3 regions of the Burkholderia sp. F1 genome follow, and region 3 is predicted to be linked to each of the others. Evidence: predicted binding sites of a transcription regulator. Region 3 holds the regulator's gene; each other region holds the start of a gene.
What was found. The regulator sigma-54, encoded in region 3, starts transcription at its own class of promoters, with help from an activator protein. The targets are predictions, from matches to a motif close to TGGCANGNAANCTGCTTT.
Positions count from the first base shown of each region.

Region 1: ACFIMZ_RS08050 (collagen-like triple helix repeat-containing protein) is a predicted target of sigma-54. The motif match lies at 2,523-2,540, and genes of this name have one in related genera.
Region 2: prpB (methylisocitrate lyase) is a predicted target of sigma-54. The motif match lies at 2,236-2,253, and genes of this name have one in related genera.

Region 1 covers NZ_CP172421.1:1,671,919-1,679,411, forward strand. The annotation lists gene ACFIMZ_RS08045 (collagen-like triple helix repeat-containing protein) at 1-906, opposite strand, end outside; gene ACFIMZ_RS08050 (collagen-like triple helix repeat-containing protein) at 950-2,473, opposite strand; gene ACFIMZ_RS08055 (Flp family type IVb pilin) at 3,138-3,314, shown strand; gene ACFIMZ_RS08060 (A24 family peptidase) at 3,391-3,891, shown strand; gene ACFIMZ_RS08065 (TadE family protein) at 3,888-4,358, shown strand; gene cpaB (Flp pilus assembly protein CpaB) at 4,454-5,356, shown strand; gene ACFIMZ_RS08075 (type II and III secretion system protein family protein) at 5,404-6,822, shown strand; gene ACFIMZ_RS08080 (fimbrial protein) at 6,868-7,493, shown strand, end outside.
Region 2 covers NZ_CP172422.1:156,192-163,684, forward strand. The annotation lists gene ACFIMZ_RS19705 (CGNR zinc finger domain-containing protein) at 1-73, shown strand, start outside; gene prpR (propionate catabolism operon regulatory protein PrpR) at 126-2,111, opposite strand; gene prpB (methylisocitrate lyase) at 2,283-3,176, shown strand; gene prpC (bifunctional 2-methylcitrate synthase/citrate synthase) at 3,224-4,396, shown strand; gene acnD (Fe/S-dependent 2-methylisocitrate dehydratase AcnD) at 4,477-7,074, shown strand; gene prpF (2-methylaconitate cis-trans isomerase PrpF) at 7,091-7,493, shown strand, end outside.
Region 3 covers NZ_CP172421.1:3,602,968-3,610,460, forward strand. The annotation lists gene lptA (lipopolysaccharide transport periplasmic protein LptA) at 1-432, shown strand, start outside; gene lptB (LPS export ABC transporter ATP-binding protein) at 429-1,205, shown strand; gene ACFIMZ_RS16990 (RNA polymerase factor sigma-54) at 1,371-2,876, shown strand; gene hpf (ribosome hibernation-promoting factor, HPF/YfiA family) at 3,035-3,403, shown strand; gene ACFIMZ_RS17000 (PTS sugar transporter subunit IIA) at 3,593-4,105, shown strand; gene hprK (HPr(Ser) kinase/phosphatase) at 4,237-5,205, shown strand; gene rapZ (RNase adapter RapZ) at 5,282-6,190, shown strand; gene ACFIMZ_RS17015 (LON peptidase substrate-binding domain-containing protein) at 6,217-6,855, shown strand; gene mutY (A/G-specific adenine glycosylase) at 6,883-7,493, opposite strand, start outside.

The DNA.
Region 1 (7,493 bases), 1.9 Mb from region 3:
GCTCGTGATCAGGCCGGGGACCGGTGCGGCGCCATTCGGGCCGTTCGGGTTGACGAGGCCGCCGGCGTTGGTCACGGTGTTGCCGACCGAGGTGACGAGCTGGCCGACGTCGCCGACGAGCGGCTGGCTCGACGTGCCCGCGACCTGCTGGCCGGCCGAGCTGATCGCGCCGCCGACCTGGCCGAGCAGGCCGGAAACCGGCTGGCCGAGGCCCGTCGTCGTGCCGACCTGCTGCGTGAGCTGGCCGGCCGTGATGACGAGCGGCGTGATCGCCGAGCTGAGCGGCTGCGTCACCTGCTGCACGGGGCCCGACGACAGCGTCGTGCCGATCGTGTTGCCGGCGGCGCCGAGGCCGTTGGCGACCGTGTCGAGCACCGTGCCGACCGGGGACGTGACCGGCGCGAGCGGCGCCAGCGGGCCGGTGCCGAGCGCCTTGACCGTCGCGCTCAGCCCGGACACGGTGTTGCTCGTCGCGCCGACGACGTTGCCGAGGCCGGCCACCGTCGTGCCGACCGGGTTCTGCGTGGAGCCGATCTGGCCGAGCCCGTTGCTGACGGCGTCCGCCGCTGCGCCGAGGATCGTGCCCGTGCTCGACACCGTGCTGCCGAGTCCTTGCGTCACGCCGTTGCCGAGGCCCGGCACGCTCACGTTGCCGATCGTGCTGCCGAGATCCGAGGTTGTCTGGCCGAGCGTGCTGACGACGCCCTTGGTGCCCGTCGATCCGCTGCTGGTGCCGTTCGTGCTGGGGTTGTTCGCGCCGCTCGTGGTGCTGCCGTTGGCGCTGGCCGGCGGCGCGTTCACGCCGTTGCCGCCACAGGCGGCGAGCAGGCAGGCCGCGGCGAACGCGGTGAGGGGAACGCGCCACCGGCGCAGCGCGGCCGACGTGAGAGTACGTTGCTGGGGCATGGTTGACTCCTCGCAGTCTTGTCGATGAAGGGAACGAGCGGATTTACTTGTGGATGCCGCCGAGCAGGCCGCCGATCAGCGACATGACGGGTGCGAGCGGATTCGACGACGTGCCCGAGCTCGTCACTGCGCCGGTGCCGCCGGCCAGCGACGGTGCGCCCGACGTCGCGCCGCCGGCCGCGCCGGTGACCGTGTTCAGCGCCCCGGTGACCGGTGCAAGCGGGCTGGCGCCGCTGGAGCTGCCCGTCGCGCCGCCGAGTGTGCCGGTGACGGTCGAGACAAGGCCGGTGACCGGTGCAAGCGGGCTGGCGCCGCTGGAGCTGCCCGTCGCGCCGCCGAGTGCGCCGGTCACGGTCGAGACGAGGCCAGTGACCGGTGCGAGCGGGCTGGCGCCGCTGGCACCGCCCGTCGCGCCGCCGAGTGCGCCGGTGGCGGTCGAGACAAGGCCGGTGACCGGTGCGAGCGGGCTGCCGGCACCGCCCGTCGCGCCGCCGAGCGCGCCGGTGACGGTCGACACGATGCCCGTGATCGGCGCGAGCGGGTTGGCGACGCCGCCGCTGCCGCCGGTCACCAGCCCGCCGACCGCCTTCACGGTATTGCCCGTCGACGACACGGTGGTGCCGAGGCCGGTCGTGACCGGGTTGCCTCCCGTCGACGCGATCATGGCGCCGGCCTGGTTCAGGCCATTGCCGAGCGTGCCGAGCAGCGTGTTGACCGGCGCGCCGAGACCGGTTGCGGAGCCAACCGTCTGGGTCGTGTTGCCGACCATCGTCGTGATCGGCGTGATCACGGAGCTGACGGTCTGCGTGACTTGCTGGATCGGGCCGGTCGACAGGGCGTTGGTGAGCGTGTTGCCGCCGTTCGCGACGGCGCTGCCGACCGTCTGCACGAGGCCGCCGACGGCGCCGGTCACGGGCGCGAGCGGCGACAGCGGGCCGCTGCCGAGGCTCGTGACGAGCGTGCCGGCCTGCGTGACCGCGTTGCCGAGCTGATTGACCACGCCGCCGGTGCTGGCCACCGTGACGCCGACCGGGTTGCTCGTCGCGCCGAGCTGGCCGAGCCCGTTGCCGAGGCCATTGCCGAGCGCGGTCACCGCGCCGCCGACGCTTTGCACGATGCCGCCGGCCGCTTGCGTCGTCTGCGGGTTGACGCCCGGCAGCGTCTGGCTGCCGACCACGGTGCCGAGACCCGACACGGTCGAACCGACGCCGGTCACGATGTTGCTGCTGCTGGCGAGCACGTTGCCCACCGCGTTCGACGACACGCCCGACGTGCCGCTCGTGCCGCTGGTCGTCCCGCTCGTGGTGCCACTGGTGCTGCCGCTCGTGCTGCCACTCGTCGAACCGCTGGTGCTGCCGCTGGTGCTCCCCGACGTACCGCTCGTCGAGCCGGACGTGCCGCCGCCGGACGTGGAAATCGAATCGCTGCCGCCGCTCGAGTTCGAGCCGCCGAGGCCCTTGCTGATCGAACCGGAGCCGCCGCAGGCAGAGAGGGAAAGCATGGCTGCCACGGTGGCCGCGATCAGAGTCGTCCGGAGCGTGCCATGAGGGATTACCTGAATGTCCATTTCGTCCTCGCATTAAAACTGATGTTGTGATGAGTGGTGCGCGGACTACTCTGCAACTGTCGTGCCATTTCGGCGATTGCCGGTTCGACGATGGGTTTTAAACGGGGTATTTCCTTATCGGAAAAGGACTTGCACGAATTGAAAGATTGTTGAAATTGTTTGGGCGGCCGGAGCCGGGAGCGATTTCAGCCGGTTCGTAACGTAACGTCACATCATTGGCGTTACGCGAACGACGTAACGTGCGGGGACAGGAGGGCGGGAACGGTCGTTCTGTTTTATAGGTGGATTAGATGTGCACATCTAACCTATCGTAAATCCTATGTGTAAGACGTACCGAAACACCGTACAAATAGGGTGTGCTACACGTCGATTTTTCGATCAGGATTGTTAAAAGAGGTTGGAAATTAAAAGGGATCGGAGATAAGATTCGTGGCGGGTGTAAGTTTTGTACGATTTGGTACAGACGTTCGAGGAGGATCAATGGCACGAATGTTAACTTGCATCAAATGATGATCCGCGTCGAGCGAGACGCGCTATAAAGAATGGGCATCCGGTCGGTGTCACGGCAAGTGTGGCAAACGGCGCGGAGCCGGGCCGAATATGCGAGGACCCAACCATCGTATAAACGGCCAGAGAAACAAACATACAGGCACGAGGAAATAAAATGAAAGCAATGATGATTCGCTTCCTCAAGGAGGAAGACGGGGTGACCGCGATCGAATATGGTCTGATCGCGGGTCTGATTGCTGTTGCCATCATGGTGAATGTCTCGGAGATCGGCACTCGACTCGGCGCGGTGTTCACCAACATCTACAACCAGCTGGCAACCGCCGCGGGCTGATCGCTGCGTTCGGCAGTCGTGGCGAGCGAGTCGCGATTGCGACTCGCTCGTTGTCGCACGCGCGTCCGGTTTCGACATGGCACTCCTGTTCAGCATCGGTATTTTTTTCGCCTGGGCGATGCTTGTCGCACTCGGCGATATCCGCTTTCGACGCGTACCGAATACGCTGGTCGTCGCGGGATTGATTGCGGGATTCGCAAGCACATTCGCGCACGCAAATCCATTCGGCGTTTTCCCGAGGCAGGCATTAATCGGCATGCTGGTCGCAGCAGTCAGCCTTTTTCCCTTTTTCGCCTTTCGCGTCATGGGCGCAGCGGACGTGAAGGTATTCGCGGTGCTCGGCACATGGTGCGGCATGCATGCGCTGCTCTGGTTATGGGTGGTCGCGAGCATTGCGGCCGGCGTGCATGCGCTTGCGCTGATGGTGATGTCGAACACGTCGATCGGCGCGCTGCGGCGGCGCGGCGCGCCCGCGATGACATTGGGTGGCCGGCGCGCGACGCCGTATGCCGCTTGCCTCGTGGCGCCGGCGGCAGGGTGGCTCGCGCATCTCGTCATGTCAGGGGGCGTGCAATGACGACGCAGCGGCAGCCGCGCGCACGTCGGCGCCAGCGGGGCGCGACGGCGGTCGAGTTCGCGCTCGTGTTTCCGCTGTTCTTCGTGATCTTTTACGCGCTCGTGTCGTACGGGCTGATCTTCGCGATCCAGCAGAACCTGACGCTGGCCGCGACCGAGGGTGCGCGGGCGGCGCTGAACTATGTGCCCGAGGCGAACGGCCAAGGGGCGCAGGCGCTGCAGGACCGCGCGAGTGCAGCCCGCAGGGCCGCGCAGAACCTGACCCGCTGGCTGCCGAACGTCGTGGTGCCGGCGCCGTCGTCGGCGTCGTGCAGCTACGACGCGTCGATGTACTGCGTGACGGTCACGGTGACCTACCCGTATGCGCAATATCCGCTGGTGCCGTCGCTGCCGCTGCTCGGCCTCGTGTTGCCGAGCGCGCTGACGAGCACGGCGACCGTGCAGATCAATCCGGCGACCATCCTGTGACGCAGCATGTGCGACGCGATCCCGATGCGTGAACCCTGACCAGCACTCCGACACAACCGACACAACAACATCACTGACGGCACCCGACACTCACCATGGCGAACAACCTGACCAAAATCATCGCCGGCCTGCTGATTGCGATCGCAGTATTGCTGGGCATCTACGCGTGGATGCTCGGGCGCGCCCCGGCCCGTCCGCCGGCGCCGGTCGTGGCGCAGGCCGCGGTGACGCAGACGGTGCCGCTCGTCGTCGCCGCGCGCCTGTTGCCGGCCGGGCAGGCGATCACCGCCGACGGGCTGAAGATCGTGCAGGCGCCGGTGTTGCCGGCGGGCGCATTCAGCGATCCGGAGGCGCTCGTCGGCCGCGTGCCGGCGAACGACATTCTCGACGCGTCGCCGGTGCTCGCGGCCGTGCTGTCGTCGGGGCTCGCGGACCAGGTGGCGCCCGGCGAGCGGGCGGTCGCGGTCAGGGTCGATGAAACGAGTGCGGTCGGCAACCGGCTGCGGCCCGGCAACTTCGTCGACGTGTTCCTGAACCTGAAGCGCGAGGGCGGCGCAGGCGGCCAGACCGGCTCGGAAATTCCGCGTACGCAGGCGCGCCTGCTGCTGTCGAAGGTGCGCGTGCTGGCGTTCGGCGATGCGACGTCCGATCGCGACGGCGCGGCGGGACCGACGAGCATGGCGCGGACCGCGGTGCTCGCGGTGCCGACCGCGCAGGTCGACGCGCTGACGCTGGCCGACGCGAACGGTCGCCTGACGCTCGCGCTGCGCAATCCGCACGATGACGAAATCGCCGCGCAGACCGTCGCGATGCGCACGATGGGCGAGCTCGGGCCGTCGGCCGTGGCGGCCACGGGCGTCGCGCTCGACGAGCTGTCCGCGTCGCGCGCGCGCAGCGCGTCACGCGAGCCGGCCGCGCCGCGCGCCCCGGTCGTGGCGCGCCCGGGCGGCGGCATCGAAGTGATTCGCGGCGGGCGGGCCGAGACGGTCGCCTATTGAACAACTTCTGAACGACAACCCGCACGGTCATCGAAAGCAGCGACACAATGAAGAACACACTGATTGCATTCGCGATTGCCATCTGGACCCTGACATGCGCGACGCTGGCCGCGGCGGCCGGCGCCGGCGCCTCGATCGATCTCGCCGTCGGCGCGCAACGGCAGATCGCCGCCGGGCGCGTGCTGCAGCGGGTGGCGGTCGGCGATCCGTCGGTGGCCGACGTGCTGATCATGAAGGGCAGCCGCGCCGGCGCGGTGCTGCTGGTCGCGAAGGCGCCCGGCTCGACGAACGTGATGCTGTGGGAGCGCGGCCGCGACGAGCCGACGGTGTGGAACGTCAACGTCGTCGACGCGGCCGCGCATGCGGTGCTCGACAGCTCGGCGCCGGACGCGAAGGCGTATGGCGACGTCGCGGTGCTGTCCGGTTCGGCGGCGTCGCTCGATGCGCACGAGCGCGCCGCCGCGATCGGCCAGCACATGGCCGACAAGGGCGGCGCAGCGGCCGGCGCAAACTGGGGCGCGGGGGGCGCGACCGGCAAGCGCGGCGGCGGCGCGAACGGAACGGGCGGCAAGGGCGGCGCGGTGATCGACGCGTCGACGGTCGGCGGCCGGAACACCGTGCAGGTCGACGTGCGCGTCGTCGAATTCAGCCGCTCGGTGCTGAAGGAGGCCGGGCTGAACTTCTTCAAGCAGAGCAACGGCTTTGCGTTCGGTGCGTTTACCGCAGGCGGATTGCAGTCGATCGCCGGCGCCGCGACGTCCGCCTTCCAGGCGACGGCCGGCATTCCGGTCGCATCCGCGTTCAACCTCGTCGCGAACTCGGCGGGCCGCGGCATCTTCGCGAACCTGTCGATTCTCGAAGCGAACAATCTCGCACGGGTGCTCGCGCAGCCGACGCTCGTCGCGCTGTCCGGCCAGAGCGCGAGCTTCCTCGCGGGCGGCGAGATCCCGGTGCCGGTGCCGCAGGCGCTCGGTTCGACGGCGATCCAGTGGAAGCAGTACGGCGTCGGCCTGACGCTCACGCCGACGGTGCTGAGCCCGCGCCGCATCGCGCTGAAGGTCGCGCCCGAATCGAGCCAGCTCGATTTCCTGCACGGGGTGACGATCAACAGCGTCGCGGTGCCCGCGATCACGACGCGCCGCGCCGACACGACGGTCGAGCTCGGCGACGGCGAGAGCTTCGTGATCGGCGGCCTGATCGATCGCGAGACGATGTCGAACGTCAACAAGGTGCCGGTCCTCGGCGACCTGCCGATCATCGGGGCGTTTTTCAAGACGCTCAACTATCAGCAGAACGACAAGGAACTGGTCATCATCGTGACGCCGCACCTCGTCGCGCCGATCGCGAAGGGCGCCTCGCTGCCGGCCACGCCGGGCGAGCTGTCCGAGCAGCGCGACGGCCCGGTGTGGCGGTCGTACCTCGGCGGCATCGCATCGCCCGACGCGGCGCCGGGGTTTTCGAAATGAACGCGGGGCGTGTCGTCGCGCGCTATCTGACTGGGGATGTCCCACATGAACGCGAGAACCCATTCGTTGGCTGAGCCCGCCGTGACCGACTACTTCGTATGCGCGTCGCAGCACGATCGGCATATCGGCTGGCTCGGCGAGACCCTGGTGCCGGCCGGCGCGGTGGAAGCCGCGCCGCTCGATCCGGGCGCGCTCGCGCAGCGCATCGCGGGGCTCAATCCCGCGATCGTCTTCATCGACTTCTCCGGCGCGCAGGCGGCGGCGAGCGCGGCGGCGGCCGCGGTGCGCGTTGCGCATCCGGGGCTGCCGGTCGTCGCGCTCGGCACGCTCGCCGAACCGGAAAGCGCGCTCGCCGCGTTGCGGGCGGGCGTGCGCGACTTCATCGACGTGTCCGGCGCCGCGGAAGATGCGCTGCGCATCACGCGCGGGCTGCTCGAGCACGCGGGCGGCGGCGAGCCGGCGAACCGCCACGGCAAGCTGGTCGCGCTGCTCGGCGCGCGCGCCGGGATGGGCGTGAGCACGCTGGCCGCGAACCTGTCGGTCTGGCTGCGCAAGCGCGGGTCGGCGGGCCCGGCCGACGGCGCGGCAAGCGGTGCATCAAGCGGCGGCGCCGCGTCGCTTGGCCGGCAGACGGCGCTCGTCGACCTCGGGCTGCCCACCGGCGACAGCGC
Region 2 (7,493 bases), on a different replicon from region 3:
CCGGCGCTGGTGCTCGATGGCGTCATGCGGCAATCGCGCGAAGGCCCATCGTCACTATTACAAGGCGGACTGACCGGGGACCGGTGGCGGACCGGCGCACGCAATCGCGTTGCAGCAAGCGGCGCCTACCTGCCGGACAGCTTCCGCCACATCGTCGTCTTGCTGATGCCGAGCATCGCGCACGCGCGGTCGCGATCGCCGCCGCATGCGTCGAGCGCCGCGCGGATCTCGTCGGCTTCCGCGCGGCGGCGGCGCGCCTGCAGCGTCGGCGCATCGTCCGGATCGTCGCACGCATCGGCCGGGCTCGCGAACAGTTCCGGCGCGATGGCCTGCAATGCGTTGGGATCGAGCGCGCCGCACGGCGCAGCCTGCCCGTCGTCGCCCGCTTCTTCCGCCAGCTCCACCGCGATCCGCTCGATCACGTTCTGCAATTCCCGTACGTTGCCGGGCCACCGGTAGCGCATCAGGATCGCCTGCGTCGCGTCGAGCACGCGCGCCGCGTCGCCGGCATCGCGCAGGCTGTCCGCGAGCCGCGGCTCGCGCCGCGCGGCCTGCACCAGCAGCGCGGCCGCGAGCGCGGGAATGTCGGCCGGGCGCTCGCGCAGCGGCGGCAGCCCGACGTTCAGGATGTTGAGCCGGTAGTAGAGGTCCGCGCGGAACGTGCCGTCCTCGACGGCCGCGAGCAGCGGCCGGTGCGTCGCGGCGATCACGCGCACGTCGATGCGGATCGGCTCGGTCGACCCGAGCCGGATCACCTCGCGCTCCTGCAGCACGCGTAGCAGACGGCTCTGCAGCGACGGCGGCATCTCGCCGATCTCGTCGAGGAACAGCGTGCCGCGATGCGCGGCCTCGAACAGGCCCGTCTTGCCGCCGCGCCGCGCGCCGGTGAACGCGCCTTCCTCGTAGCCGAACAGCTCGCTTTCGAGCAGCGCTTCCGGAAACGCGCCGCAGTTGATCGCGACGAACGGATAGCTGCACCGCGCGGACAGCGCATGCAGGCTCTGCGCGATCATCTCCTTGCCGGTGCCGCTCTCGCCGAGCACGAGCACGGTCGCGTCGGATTTCGCGTAGCGGCGCACGAGGTCGCGCACGCGCGTCATCGGCGCGGATGCGCCGACCACGTCGTCGAGCGTGTAGCGCGCCGCGAACTGCTGCGTGCCCGGCTGCGAGCGCAGCGCGCGGTCGAGCCGCTCGACCGCGCGCGATTCCTGGAAGGTCAGCACGCTGCCCGACGTGACGCCGCGATCGACGAGCGGGCCGCGATGCACGACGTAGCGCACGCCGCGCACGGTCGCGAGCGCGTCGCCGTCGTCGCCGCGCAGCGTGCGCAGCTCTGGCGTCAGGTCGACCAGCGCGCGCCCGACGGCCGCCGCGGGTTCGACCCCGAGCGCCAGCGCGAGCCGCTCGTTGATTGCCTCGACGCGCCCGCGCGCATCGAGCGCGACGACACCGTCGCGCAGGTGCTGGAGCAGGTTGTCGAGGCGCTGCCGGCGCAGTGCCTCCGCGTGGGTCGCATAGGCGACCTCGAGCGCGGTGTCGACGGCCTTGCGCACCGACGCATGCGAATACAGGAACACGGCGCCCATGCCGACGCTCGCGGCCAGGTCGGTGACGAGGCCGGGGCCGACGATCGTCTCGATGCCGCGGTCGCGCAGGTCGTGCACGCAGGTTTCCGCTTCCTGCGCGGACTGATATGACGCAAACTCCACGTCGAGGCCGTACGCGGCGACGAAGCGGCGCACCTCGGGCGGCGTCTCGCCGACGCTGACGAGCGCGATCCGCGACGCGTCGCGCCGGGCGCGCGCGAGCGCCTGCATCACGTCGAAGCCGGTCGGCGTGACGACCACGACCGGCACCGGCGCGCGCGTCTTCAGGAAGCTGCCGTTCGAGCCGGCCGCGACGATCACGTCGGGCCGCGCGGCGCCGGCCTCGGCGATCGCGTTGAGCGCCTCTTCATACGCGCGCGACACGATGCGCACGTCGGCGCGCTCGTCGAATTCGCCGGCGATCTCGCGAAAGAGGTCCCGCAGGCGGCTGATGCCCATCGCCCAGACGCGCGGCCGCACCGCGCGGTCGGCGGGGCCGACGGGCTTGATCGAGGAGAGGTCCATGGCGAACGATTATGCGCGTGCGATTTCATTTTTGGAACGCGAAATTTCCAAATTGAAATCATTCGGCCACGATGGCATGCGGCCGGTTGCTTAAGAATCAGTGGGTTAGCGGCGATACGCGAGCTGGCCCGGTACTTGCTGTGTAGCAGGCATTCCATCAGGAGGCCGTTCATGAGCAACACGCATCTTCAAAGCGCCGGCGCGAAATTCCGCGCGGCAGTCGCGGCCGAGCAGCCGCTGCAGGTGGTCGGCGCGATCACCGCCTACGCGGCCAAGATGGCCCAGGCCGTCGGCTTCAAGGCCGTCTACCTGTCGGGCGGCGGCGTCGCCGCGAATTCGCTCGGCATTCCCGACCTCGGCATCAGCACGATGGAAGACGTGCTGATCGACGCGAACCGGATCACCAACGCGACCGACCTGCCGCTGCTCGTCGACATCGATACGGGCTGGGGCGGCGCGTTCAACATCGCGCGCACGGTCCGCTCGTTCATCAAGGCCGGCGTCGCCGCCGTGCACATCGAGGACCAGGTCGGCCAGAAGCGCTGCGGCCACCGTCCCGGCAAGGAATGCGTGCCGACCGACGAGATGGTCGACCGCATCAAGTCGGCGGTCGACGCGCGCACCGACGACCAGTTCGTGATCATGGCCCGCACCGACGCGGCCGCCGCCGAAGGGATCGACTCGGCGATCGAGCGTGCGATTGCCTATGTCGAGGCCGGCGCGGACATGATCTTCCCCGAAGCGATGAAGACGCTCGACGACTATCGCCGCTTCAAGGCTGCCGTGAAGGTGCCGATCCTCGCGAACCTGACCGAATTCGGCTCGACGCCGCTCTTTACGCTCGACGAGCTGCGCGAGGCGAACGTCGACATCGCGCTGTACTGCTGCGGCGCGTATCGCGCGATGAACAAGGCCGCGCTGAATTTCTACGAGACGCTGCGCCGCGACGGCACGCAGAAGGCGGCCGTGCCGACGATGCAGACGCGCGCCGAGCTGTACGACTACCTCGGCTACCACGCATACGAGCAGAAGCTCGACGAGCTGTTCGCGCAGGGCAAGAAGTAACGCGGCCCGCCCCCGATACACGAATCTGGATACTGGAGAACGGAAACATGAGCGAGACGAAAGACGCAGCAGCACCGGCCGCCGCAGGCGCCTTCAAGCCGAAGAAGTCGGTCGCGCTGTCGGGCGTGACGGCCGGCAACACGGCCCTCTGCACGGTCGGCAAGACCGGCAACGACCTGCACTACCGCGGCTACGACATCCTCGATGTCGCCGAGTCGTGCGAGTTCGAGGAGATCGCGCATCTGCTCGTGCACGAGACGCTGCCGAACCTGACCGAACTGGCCGCCTACAAGGCGAAGCTGCGTTCGATGCGCGGCCTGCCGAGCGCGCTGAAGGCGGCGCTCGAGCAGATTCCGGCGTCCGCGCACCCGATGGACGTGATGCGCACGGGCGTGTCGGTGCTCGGCACCGTGCTGCCGGAGAAGGACGATCACAACCTGCCGGGCGCGCGCGACATCGCCGACCGCCTGATGGCGTCGCTCGGCTCGATGCTGCTGTACTGGTATCACTTCTCGCACAACGGCAAGCGCATCGAGACGGAAACCGACGACGACTCGATCGGCGGCCATTTCCTGCACCTGCTGCACGGCAAGGCGCCGTCGAAGTCGTGGGTCGACGCGATGCACACGTCGCTGATCCTGTACGCGGAGCACGAGTTCAACGCGTCGACGTTCACGGGCCGCGTTATCGCGGGCACGGGCTCGGACATCTACTCGGCGATCACCGGCGCGATCGGCGCGCTGCGCGGGCCGAAGCACGGCGGCGCGAACGAAGTCGCGTATGAAGTCCAAAGCCGCTACAGCTCGCCGGACGACGCCGAAGTGGACATCCGCCGCCGCGTCGAGAACAAGGAAGTCGTGATCGGCTTCGGCCACCCGGTCTACACGATCTCCGATCCGCGCAACAAGGTGATCAAGGGCGTCGCGCACAAGCTGTCGAGGGAAGCGGGCGACCTGAAGCTGTACAACATCGCCGAGCGCCTCGAATCGGTGATGTGGGACGCGAAGAAGATGTTCCCGAACCTCGACTGGTTCAGCGCGGTGTCGTATCACATGATGGGCGTGCCGACCGCGATGTTCACGCCGCTGTTCGTGATCTCGCGCACGTCCGGCTGGAGCGCGCACATCATCGAGCAGCGCGTCGACAACAAGATCATCCGCCCGAGCGCGAACTACACGGGTCCGGAAGACCTGCAGTTCGTGCCGATCGAGAAGCGCTGACACGCAAGCAGCGCGCGCCGGCCCCCGCCACGCGGGCGGCCGGCGCGCGCTGAACGTCTTACCCAGGTTGCCCCCACATCATGAATACCGCCTACCGCAAACCCCTGCCCGGCACGTCGCTGGACTACTTCGACGCGCGCGCCGCGGTCGACGCGATCGCGCCCGGCGCCTACGACACGCTGCCGTACACGTCGCGCGTGCTCGCCGAAAACCTCGTGCGCCGCTGCGACCCGGCGATCCTCGCCGATTCGCTGAAGCAGATCATCGAGCGCAAGCGCGAACGCGATTTTCCGTGGTTCCCGGCGCGCGTCGTGTGCCATGACATCCTCGGCCAGACGGCGCTCGTCGATCTCGCGGGCCTGCGCGACGCGATCGCCGAGCGCGGCGGCGATCCGGCGAAGGTGAACCCGGTTGTGCCGGTGCAGCTGATCGTCGACCACTCGCTCGCCGTCGAGTGCGGCGGCTTCGATCCGGACGCGTTCGCGAAGAACCGCGCGATCGAGGATCGCCGCAACGAGGACCGCTTCCACTTCATCGAGTGGACGAAGCAGTCGTTCGAGAACGTCGACGTGATCCCGCCGGGCAACGGCATCATGCACCAGATCAACCTGGAGAAGATGTCGCCGGTGATCCAGGCGCAGGACGGCGTCGCGTATCCGGACACCTGCGTCGGCACCGACAGCCACACGCCGCACGTCGACGCGCTCGGCGTGATCGCGATCGGCGTCGGCGGTCTCGAAGCCGAGAACGTGATGCTCGGCCGCGCGTCGTGGATGCGCCTGCCCGACATCGTCGGCGTCGAGCTGACCGGCAAGCGCCAGCCCGGCATCACCGCGACCGACGTCGTGCTCGCGCTGACCGAGTTCCTGCGCAAGGAGAAAGTGGTCGGCGCGTACCTGGAGTTCCGCGGCGCAGGCGCCGCGAGCCTCACGCTCGGCGACCGCGCGACGATCTCGAACATGGCGCCCGAATATGGCGCGACGGCCGCGATGTTCTTCATCGACGGCCAGACGACCGACTACCTGCGCCTCACCGGCCGCAGCGACGAGCAGGTGAAGCTTGTCGAGACCTACGCGAAGGAAGCGGGCCTGTGGGCCGACACGCTGCAGCACGCGCAGTACGAGCGCACGCTGACGTTCGACCTGTCGTCCGTCGTGCGCAACATGGCCGGCCCGTCGAATCCGCACAAGCGGCTGCCGACGTCGGACCTCGCCGCGCGCGGGATCGCCGGCCAGTGGGAAGAGAAGGCGGGCGAGATGCCCGACGGCGCGGTGATCATCGCCGCGATCACGAGCTGCACGAACACCAGCAACCCGCGCAACGTGATCGCCGCGGCCCTGCTCGCGCGCAACGCGAACGCGCGCGGCCTCGTGCGCAAGCCGTGGGTGAAGAGCTCGCTCGCGCCGGGCTCGAAGGCGGTCGAGCTGTATCTGGAAGAAGCGAACCTGCTGCCGGAGCTGGAGAAGCTCGGCTTCGGCATCGTCGCGTTCGCGTGCACGACCTGCAACGGGATGTCGGGCGCGCTCGACCCGAAGATCCAGCAGGAAATCGTCGAGCGCGACCTGTACGCGACCGCCGTGCTGTCCGGCAACCGCAACTTCGACGGCCGCATCCATCCGTATGCGAAGCAGGCGTTCCTCGCGTCGCCGCCGCTCGTCGTCGCGTATGCGATCGCGGGCACGATCCGCTTCGACATCGAGAAGGACGTGCTCGGCCACGACCAGGACGGCAAGCCGGTCACGCTGAAGGACATCTGGCCGACCGACGAGGAGATCGACGCGATCGTCGCGTCGAGCGTGAAGCCCGAGCAGTTCCGCAAGGTCTACGAGCCGATGTTCGCGCGCAGCGCCGATGCGGGCGAGCGCGCGGCGCCGTTGTACGACTGGCGTGCGCAAAGCACGTACATCCGCCGTCCGCCGTACTGGGAAGGCGCGCTGGCCGGCGTGCGCACGCTCAAGGGAATGCGCCCGCTCGCGGTGCTCGGCGACAACATCACGACCGACCACCTGTCGCCGTCGAACGCGATCCTCGCGAACAGCGCCGCCGGCGAATACCTCGCGAAGATGGGCCTGCCGGAAGAGGACTTCAACTCGTACGCGACGCACCGGGGAGACCACCTGACCGCGCAGCGCGCGACCTTCGCGAACCCGACGCTCGTCAACGAGATGGCGGTGGTCGACGGCGCGGTGAAGAAGGGCTCGCTCGCGCGCGTCGAGCCGGACGGCACGGTGATGCGGATGTGGGAAGCGATCGAGACGTACATGAATCGCAAGCAGCCGCTGATCGTCGTCGCCGGCGCCGACTACGGCCAGGGCTCGTCGCGCGACTGGGCCGCGAAGGGCGTGCGGCTCGCGGGCGTCGAGGCTATCGTCGCCGAAGGCTTCGAGCGGATCCACCGCACGAACCTGATCGGGATGGGCGTGCTGCCGCTCGAGTTCAAGCCGGGCACGAACCGGACGACGCTCGGCATCGACGGCACCGAGACCTTCGACGTGGTCGGCGCGCGCACGCCGCGCGCGGACCTGACGCTCGTGATCCATCGCAGGAACGGCGAGCGCGTCGAGGTGCCGGTCACGTGCCGGCTCGATACGGCCGAGGAAGTGTCGATCTACGATGCGGGCGGCGTGCTGCAGCGTTTCGCGCAGGACTTCCTCGAATCGTCGCAGGCGGCGGCTTGACAGGGACAACACGGACATGGCTCACATTCCTCAGATCAGGATTCCCGCGACCTATATCCGCGGCGGCACCAGCAAGGGCGTGTTCTTCCGCTTGCAGGACCTGCCCGAGGCCGCGCAGGCGCCCGGCGCCGCGCGCGACGCGCTGCTGCTGCGCGTGATCGGCAGCCCCGACCCGTACGGCAAGCAGATCGACGGGATGGGCGGCGCGACGTCCTCCACCAGCAAGACGGTGATCGTGTCGAAGAGCACGCGGCCCGGCCACGACGTCGACTATCTGTTCGGCCAGGTGTCGATCGACAAGGCGTTCGTCGACTGGACCGGCAACTGCGGCAACCTGTCGGCGGCGGTCGGCCCGTTTGCGATCAGCGGCGGCCTCGTCGATCCGGCGCGCGTGCCGCGCGACGGCGTCGCGACCGTGC
Region 3 (7,493 bases):
ATCAAGGGTGATCGCGTCGAAGTGCGGCAGGATCCGGAAGGCTATCAGTACGCGACCTCATACGGCAGCGGCAAGAAGCACGCGTCGTTCCGCCAGAAGCGCGAAGGGCTCGACGAATACATCGACGGCGACTCGGAACGCATCGACTACGACGGCAAGCAGGACCTGACGACCCTCACGACCGCCGCGACCGTGCGCCGCCTGCAGGGCACGTCGACGATCGCCGACACCGTGCACGGCAGCGTGGTCACCTACGACGGCCAGCGCGACTTCTACACCGCGCGCGGCGGCAAGGACGTCGCGGCGCCGGGCAACCCGAACGGCCGCGTGCGCGCGATGCTGTCGCCGCGCAGCGGCGGCCCCGCCCCGCTGAACGGCGCGCCGGCCAAGCTGGCGCCGTCGACCACGATCCAGGGGGCGCCGGGCCAATGAATGCGTTACCGAACCGCCAGCCGGCCGGCACCAGCAGCTCGCTCGTCGTCCGCAACCTGAAGAAGCGCTACGGCTCGCGCACGGTCGTCAAGGACGTGTCGCTCGACGTGAAGAGCGGCGAAGTCGTCGGCCTGCTCGGCCCGAACGGCGCCGGCAAGACCACGTCGTTCTACATGATCGTCGGGCTCGTGCCGCTCGACGCGGGCGAGATCTCGCTGAACGGCAGCTCGATCAGCCTGCTGCCGATCCACAAGCGCGCGTCGCTGGGGCTGTCGTACCTGCCGCAGGAAGCGTCGGTGTTCCGCAAGCTGACCGTCGAGGAGAACATCCGCGCGGTGCTCGAGCTGCAGCACGACGACGGCGGCAAGCGCCTGTCGAAGGACGCGATCGCGTCGCGCACCGAGGCGCTGCTCGACGAGCTGCAGATCGGCCACTTGCGCGAGAATCCGGCGCTGTCGCTGTCCGGCGGCGAACGTCGCCGTGTCGAGATCGCGCGCGCGCTCGCGACCAACCCGAGCTTCATCCTGCTCGACGAGCCGTTCGCGGGCGTCGACCCGATCGCGGTGCTCGAGATCCAGAAGATCGTCAAGTTCCTGAAGCAGCGCAACATCGGCGTGCTGATCACGGACCACAACGTCCGCGAAACGCTCGGCATCTGCGACCACGCGTACATCATCAGCGACGGCACCGTGCTCGCCGCCGGCGCGCCGAGCGAAATCATCGAGAACGAAAGCGTGCGCCGCGTCTATCTCGGCGAACATTTCCGCATGTAACCCGTTGTCGAGAACGCGCCCCGCCCGGTCACGCCGCGCGGGGCCGCGCCCCGTTTTACAGTCCCGTTCGCGGTCCATTCCCGGCAGGACTGACGCCGCGCGTAATCGCGGATGGCTCAAGGCGCCTGGGTCGTGGCAAACTCCCGGTATGACTCCCTCCCTGCCATGAAAGCCAGCCTTCAACTCCGCCTGTCGCAACACCTGGCGCTGACGCCGCAACTGCAGCAGTCGATCCGGCTCCTGCAGCTGTCGACGCTCGAACTGCAACAGGAAGTGGCGATGGCGGTCGCCCAGAATCCGCTGCTCGAGAGCGACGACGAATGGATCGCGAGCCCGCTGCGCGTTGCCGCGGATGGTTCGCTGATCGCGCAGACGCCGCCCGCGTCGAACCCCGAGCCGATGGCGGCCACGAACGGCGCCGGCCAGACCGGCGAGCGCACCGAACGCGACGAGCCGGCCGCTGCGGACGACTATGACGGCTACGCGTCCGGCGACAGCGACGGCCCGCAATGGAACCTCGACGAATTCGGCCGCGCGAGCGGCGCGTCAGATGACGACGACCTGCCGCCGCTGCAGGTCCAGGAAGCGGCGACGTCGTTGCGCGACCACCTGTCCGCGCAGCTGCGCGTCACGCAGGCCGGGCCGCGCGACCGCGCGCTCGTGATGTTCCTGATCGAATCGCTCGACGACGACGGCTACCTGACCGCAACGCTCGACGAGGTGCTCGCCGACCTGCCGCCCGAACTCGAAGTCGATTGCGACGAACTGAACGCCGCGCTCGCGCTGCTGCACAGCTTCGACCCGGCCGGGGTCGGGGCCCGCTCGGCGTCCGAGTGCCTGAAGCTGCAGCTGCTGCGGCTCGATCCGTCCCCGACGCGCACGCTCGCGCTCGAGATCGTGTCGCAATATCTCGAGCTGCTCGCCGCGCGCGACTTCACGCGGTTGCGCAAGCACCTGAAGGCGAACGACGACGCGCTGCGCGACGCGCACGCGCTGATCCGCTCGCTGGAGCCGTTCCCCGGCGCCGCGTACGGCAAGGCCGAAGCGGACTACGTCGTGCCCGACATCATCGTGAAGAAGGTCGGCCAGGGCTGGCAGGCGGAGTTGAATCCCGAAGTCGTGCCGCGCCTGCGGATCAACAATCTCTACGCGAACATCCTGCGCAACAGCCGCGGCGATCCGTCCGCGGGTTCGCTCAAGCAGCAGCTGCAGGAAGCGCGCTGGCTGATCAAGAATATCCAGCAGCGGTTCGACACGATCCTGCGAGTTGCACAGGCTATTGTCGAACGTCAGAAGAATTTCTTTGCGCACGGCGAAATCGCCATGCGCCCCTTGGTTTTGCGGGAAATAGCTGATACGCTGGGCCTACACGAGTCGACTGTCAGCCGTGTGACAACCGGGAAGTACATGCTGACCCCGTTCGGGACGCTTGAATTTAAGTACTTCTTCGGATCTCACGTCTCGACCGACACAGGTGGCGCCGCATCGTCGACTGCCATCCGTGCCCTCATCAAGCAACTGATAGGAGCCGAAGACCCAAAATCGCCTCTTTCGGACAGCCGAATTGCCGAACTGCTGGCAGAACAAGGCTTCGTGGTCGCGCGCCGCACGGTTGCCAAGTATCGCGAAGCCCTCAAGATCCCGGCAGTAAATCTGCGCAAGTCTCTTTAAGCCTGCTGCCTGCCCGGCGGCAGGCGTGTTCCGGCCACCGCGCATACGGGGAACTGGCCGGGCGACCTGTCCGCCATCTGCCGCACCGTGCGGCACGGGCATGTCGACCGGAGCGCCGCCTCGATGCGGCCGCGTGGTCACTCGCTTGGAGAAGCACTATGAACCTGAAGATCAGTGGACATCATCTCGAAGTCACGCCTGCAATTCGCGAATACGTGATCACCAAGCTGGACCGGGTGCTACGGCATAGCGATCAGGTGATCGATGGCACTGTGATCCTCTCGGTCGACAACCACAAGGAAAAGGACAAGCAGCAACGCGCGGAAATCAATCTGCATCTGAAGGGCAAGGATATCTTCGTCGAAAGCGCAAACGGCAACCTGTACGCAGCAATCGACCTGCTGATCGACAAGCTGGACCGCCAGGTCGTGAAGCACATGGAGCGCCTGCAAACGCATGCGCATGATCCGATCAAGCTTCAGCCGGCGGTCGAGCAGTTCGAACAGATCGAAGTGCCGCCGCAATAACCTGCCATGCCGCATCGCCACGCCGCCCGGTTCGCCGGGCGGTTTTTTTTGTGTCCGGCGCAGCGCCGCCCGCATCCGCGCCACGCTCGCGCCCGTGTTCTATAATGCTTCGGTTATTGCCGGGGGGCGTTGGGTACGGTCGCCGTGCCTTGCAGGTCTCCATCGCCTAACGCCTTGATATTGCCAAACATGGAAAATCAGTCTGCCGCCGCGAGGAGACCCCAGGCCGCCCTATCGCCTGCCAACATGAATCGCCTAGCCAAAATCCTGCCCCTAGAGAACGTCGTCATCGACCTCTCCGTCACCAGCAAGAAACGCGTCTTCGAACAAGCCGGGCTGATCTTCGAGAATCAGAACGGCATCGCCCGCAGCACCGTCACGGACAACCTGTTCGCGCGCGAGCGCCTCGGCTCGACCGGGCTCGGCGAAGGCGTCGCGATTCCGCACGGGCGCATCAAGGGCCTCAAGCATCCACTCGCCGCGTTCGTGCGGCTCGCCGATCCGATTCCGTTCGAGGCGCCCGACGGCCAGCCCGTTTCGCTCCTGATCTTCCTGCTCGTTCCCGAGCAAGCCACCCAGCAGCATCTCGAGATCCTGTCGGAAATCGCACAGCTGCTGTCCGACCGCGATGCGCGCGAGCGTCTGCACAACGAACCGGATCGCGCCGAGTTGCACAGCCTGCTCACTCAGTGGCAACCTTGAGTTGATCCGGGCGGTACATTTTCCCGAACGAGGCGGCACGCGCCGCCGTCCCGGGCCGCCCGGCGCCGGCCCGGCGTGGCGACGACCGTCGCCGCCACGCGCGCGCACCGGCTCACTGGAGTGACGGACTCATGGATACGTCCAGCATCAACGCCCAGAGCATCTTCGACGACAACGCGGCCACGCTGAAGCTCAGCTGGCTGACGGGGCATGAAGGCTGGGAACGCGGCTTTTCCGCGGATACCGTCGCCAATGCGACGTCGAGCGCCGACCTCGTCGGCCACCTGAACCTGATCCACCCGAACCGGATCCAGGTGCTAGGCGAAGCCGAGATCGACTACTACCAGCGGCAGACCGACGAAGACCGCTCGCGCCACATGGCCGAACTGATCGCCCTCGAGCCGCCGTTCCTCGTCGTCGCCGGCGGCGCCGCGGCGCCGCCCGAACTGGTGCTGCGCTGCACGCGCTCGTCGACGCCGCTGTTCACGACGCCGATGTCCGCCGCCGCGGTGATCGACAGCCTGCGCCTCTACATGTCGCGCATCCTCGCGCCGCGCGCCACGCTGCACGGCGTGTTCCTCGACATCCTCGGGATGGGCGTGCTGCTGACGGGCGACTCGGGCCTCGGCAAGAGCGAACTCGGCCTCGAACTGATCAGCCGCGGTCACGGCCTCGTCGCCGACGACGCGGTCGACTTCGTGCGCCTCGGCCCCGATTTCGTCGAAGGGCGCTGCCCGCCGCTGCTGCAGAACCTGCTCGAAGTGCGCGGCCTCGGCCTGCTCGACATCAAGACGATCTTCGGTGAGACCGCCGTACGGCGGAAAATGAAGCTGAAGCTGATCGTGCAACTGGTGCGGCGCCCCGACGGCGAGTTCCAGCGCCTTCCGCTCGAAAGCCAGACGGTCGACGTGCTCGGCCTGCCGATCAGCAAGGTCACGATCCAGGTCGCGGCCGGCCGCAACCTCGCGGTGCTGGTCGAGGCGGCGGTCCGCAACACGATCCTGCAGTTGCGCGGCATCGACACGCTGCGCGATTTCATGGATCGGCAACGACTCGCGATGCAAGATCCCGATAGCCAGTTCCCCGGCAAGCTCGTGTAACCGGCACCGGTGCGGGCGCGCGGCGCGGGCGCGTCGTGCCGGTGCTATGATGAAACGTCAGGATTTTCTGCTTCCCATGCGCATAGTTCTCATCACCGGCATTTCCGGCTCCGGCAAGTCCGTCGCGCTGAACGCGCTGGAGGACGCGGGCTACTACTGCGTCGACAATCTGCCGCCGCACGTGCTGCCCGAGCTGGCCCGCTACCTGGCCGAGGAAGGCCAGGGGCGGCTCGCGGTCGCGATCGACGCACGCTCGAGCGCGTCGCTCGACGAAATGCCCGGTCTGATCCGCGCGCTGTCGCGCGAGCACGACGTGCGCGTGCTGTTCCTCAACGCGAGCACCCAGGCGCTGATCCAGCGTTTTTCCGAGACGCGCCGCCGCCATCCGCTGTCCGGCTCGCCGTCGCACGACGCCGACGTCGGCCTGCTGTCGTCGCTCGAGGAGGCGATCGAGCGCGAGCGCGACCTGGTCGCGCCGCTCGCCGAATTCGGCCATCAGATCGACACCAGCAACCTGCGCGCGAACGTGCTGCGCAGCTGGGTCAAGCGGTTCATCGAGCAGAAGAACGACGACCTGATGCTGATGTTCGAATCGTTCGGCTTCAAGCGCGGCGTGCCGCTCGACGCGGACCTGATGTTCGACGTGCGCGCGCTGCCGAATCCGTACTACGACCACGAGCTGCGCCCGCTCACCGGGCTCGACCAGCCGGTCATCGCGTTTCTCGACGCACTGCCGATCGTCCACCAGATGATCGACGACATCCATGCGTTTCTCATCAAATGGCTGCCGCACTTCCGCGAAGACAATCGCAGCTACCTGACCGTCGCCATCGGCTGCACGGGCGGGCAGCATCGCTCGGTCTTCATCGCGGAAACGCTCGCCACACGCCTCGCGGCCGAGGCGAACGTGATCGTGCGGCATCGTGACGCACCGGTGGATGTCGGCGCGTCGTCGCGGCTCGTGACCGCGGTCGCAAGACCCTAGCGACGCCGCTTCCCCATCAGCGCGCCATGTCCTCTCTCTCTACCACCCTGCTCGACCTGCCGCTGTTTCCGCTGCATACGGTGCTGTTTCCCGGAGGGCTGCTGCCGCTCAAGGTGTTCGAGGCGCGCTACCTCGACATGTCGCGTGCGTGTCTGCGCGACAACGCGCCGTTCGGCGTCTGCCTGCTGAAGAGCGGACCGGAAGTCGCGCAGGAAGGCGCGGTGTCGGTACCGGAAACGATCGGCTGCATGGCGCGCATCGTCGAATGCGACACCGGCGAATTCGGGATGCTGTTTCTGCAGGCGATCGGCACGCAGCGCTTCGAACTGCTGTCGCACCGCGTCGAGGCGAACGGGCTGCTCGTCGGCATCGCGGAGCCGCTGCCCGACGACATTCCGCTCGAAGGCGAGCAGGCGCTCGCGCAGTTCGGCGCGTGCGCGGAGGTGCTGGAGCGCATCATCGATGCGCTGAAGCAGAAGAACGAGCCGGACAAGCTGCCGTTCTGCGAGCCGTTCCGGCTCGACGATCCGAGCTGGGTGTCGAACCGTCTCGCCGAACTGCTGCCGCTCGATCTGCGCGCGCGGCAAAAGCTGATGGAGTTTCCCGACGTCGGCGCGCGCATCGACGCCGTGCATCATGTGCTGAACCGGCACGGCTGGCTCTGACCGCCCGCCGCACGCGTTCCGCGCGAGTTACAGCAGCGACCCGCTCAACGCGTCGAGCAGCTTGCGCACCGGCGCGGGCACGCCGTACGCGTCGAGTCCGCTCAGCGGCACCCATGCGGTTTGCGCGTCCTGCGCGACGACGGCGCTGTCGCCGCGCCCGCCCATTTCGCTCAGCCGCGGCTCGATCTCGAGCTTGAAATGCGTGAACGTGTGCGTCAGCGACGCGAGCGGCACCGGCCCGCCGCCGCCCAAGCCGCGCGCGCGGTCGGCAAGCGCGGCGTCGCCGTCGGCTTCCGGCAGGCTCCACAACCCGCCCCAGATGCCCGCCGGCGGCCGCCGCTCGAGCAGCACCGCGTCGCCGTCGCGCAGCACGAGCATCCAGGTCTTGCGCGTCGGCACCTTCTTCTTCGGACGCGCGGCCGGCAACTCGCGCTGCCGGCCGGTGGACTGCGCGACGCAATCGCCGGCGAACGGGCAGCGCGCGCAATCCGGCTTGCCGCGTACGCACAGTGTCGCGCCGAGATCCATCAGGCCCTGCGTATACGCGCTCACGTCAGCGGCATTCGCGGCATCGGGCAGCAGCGATTCGGCCAGCGCCCACATGTCGTTCTCGACGCGCTTCTCGCCCGGGAAGCCTT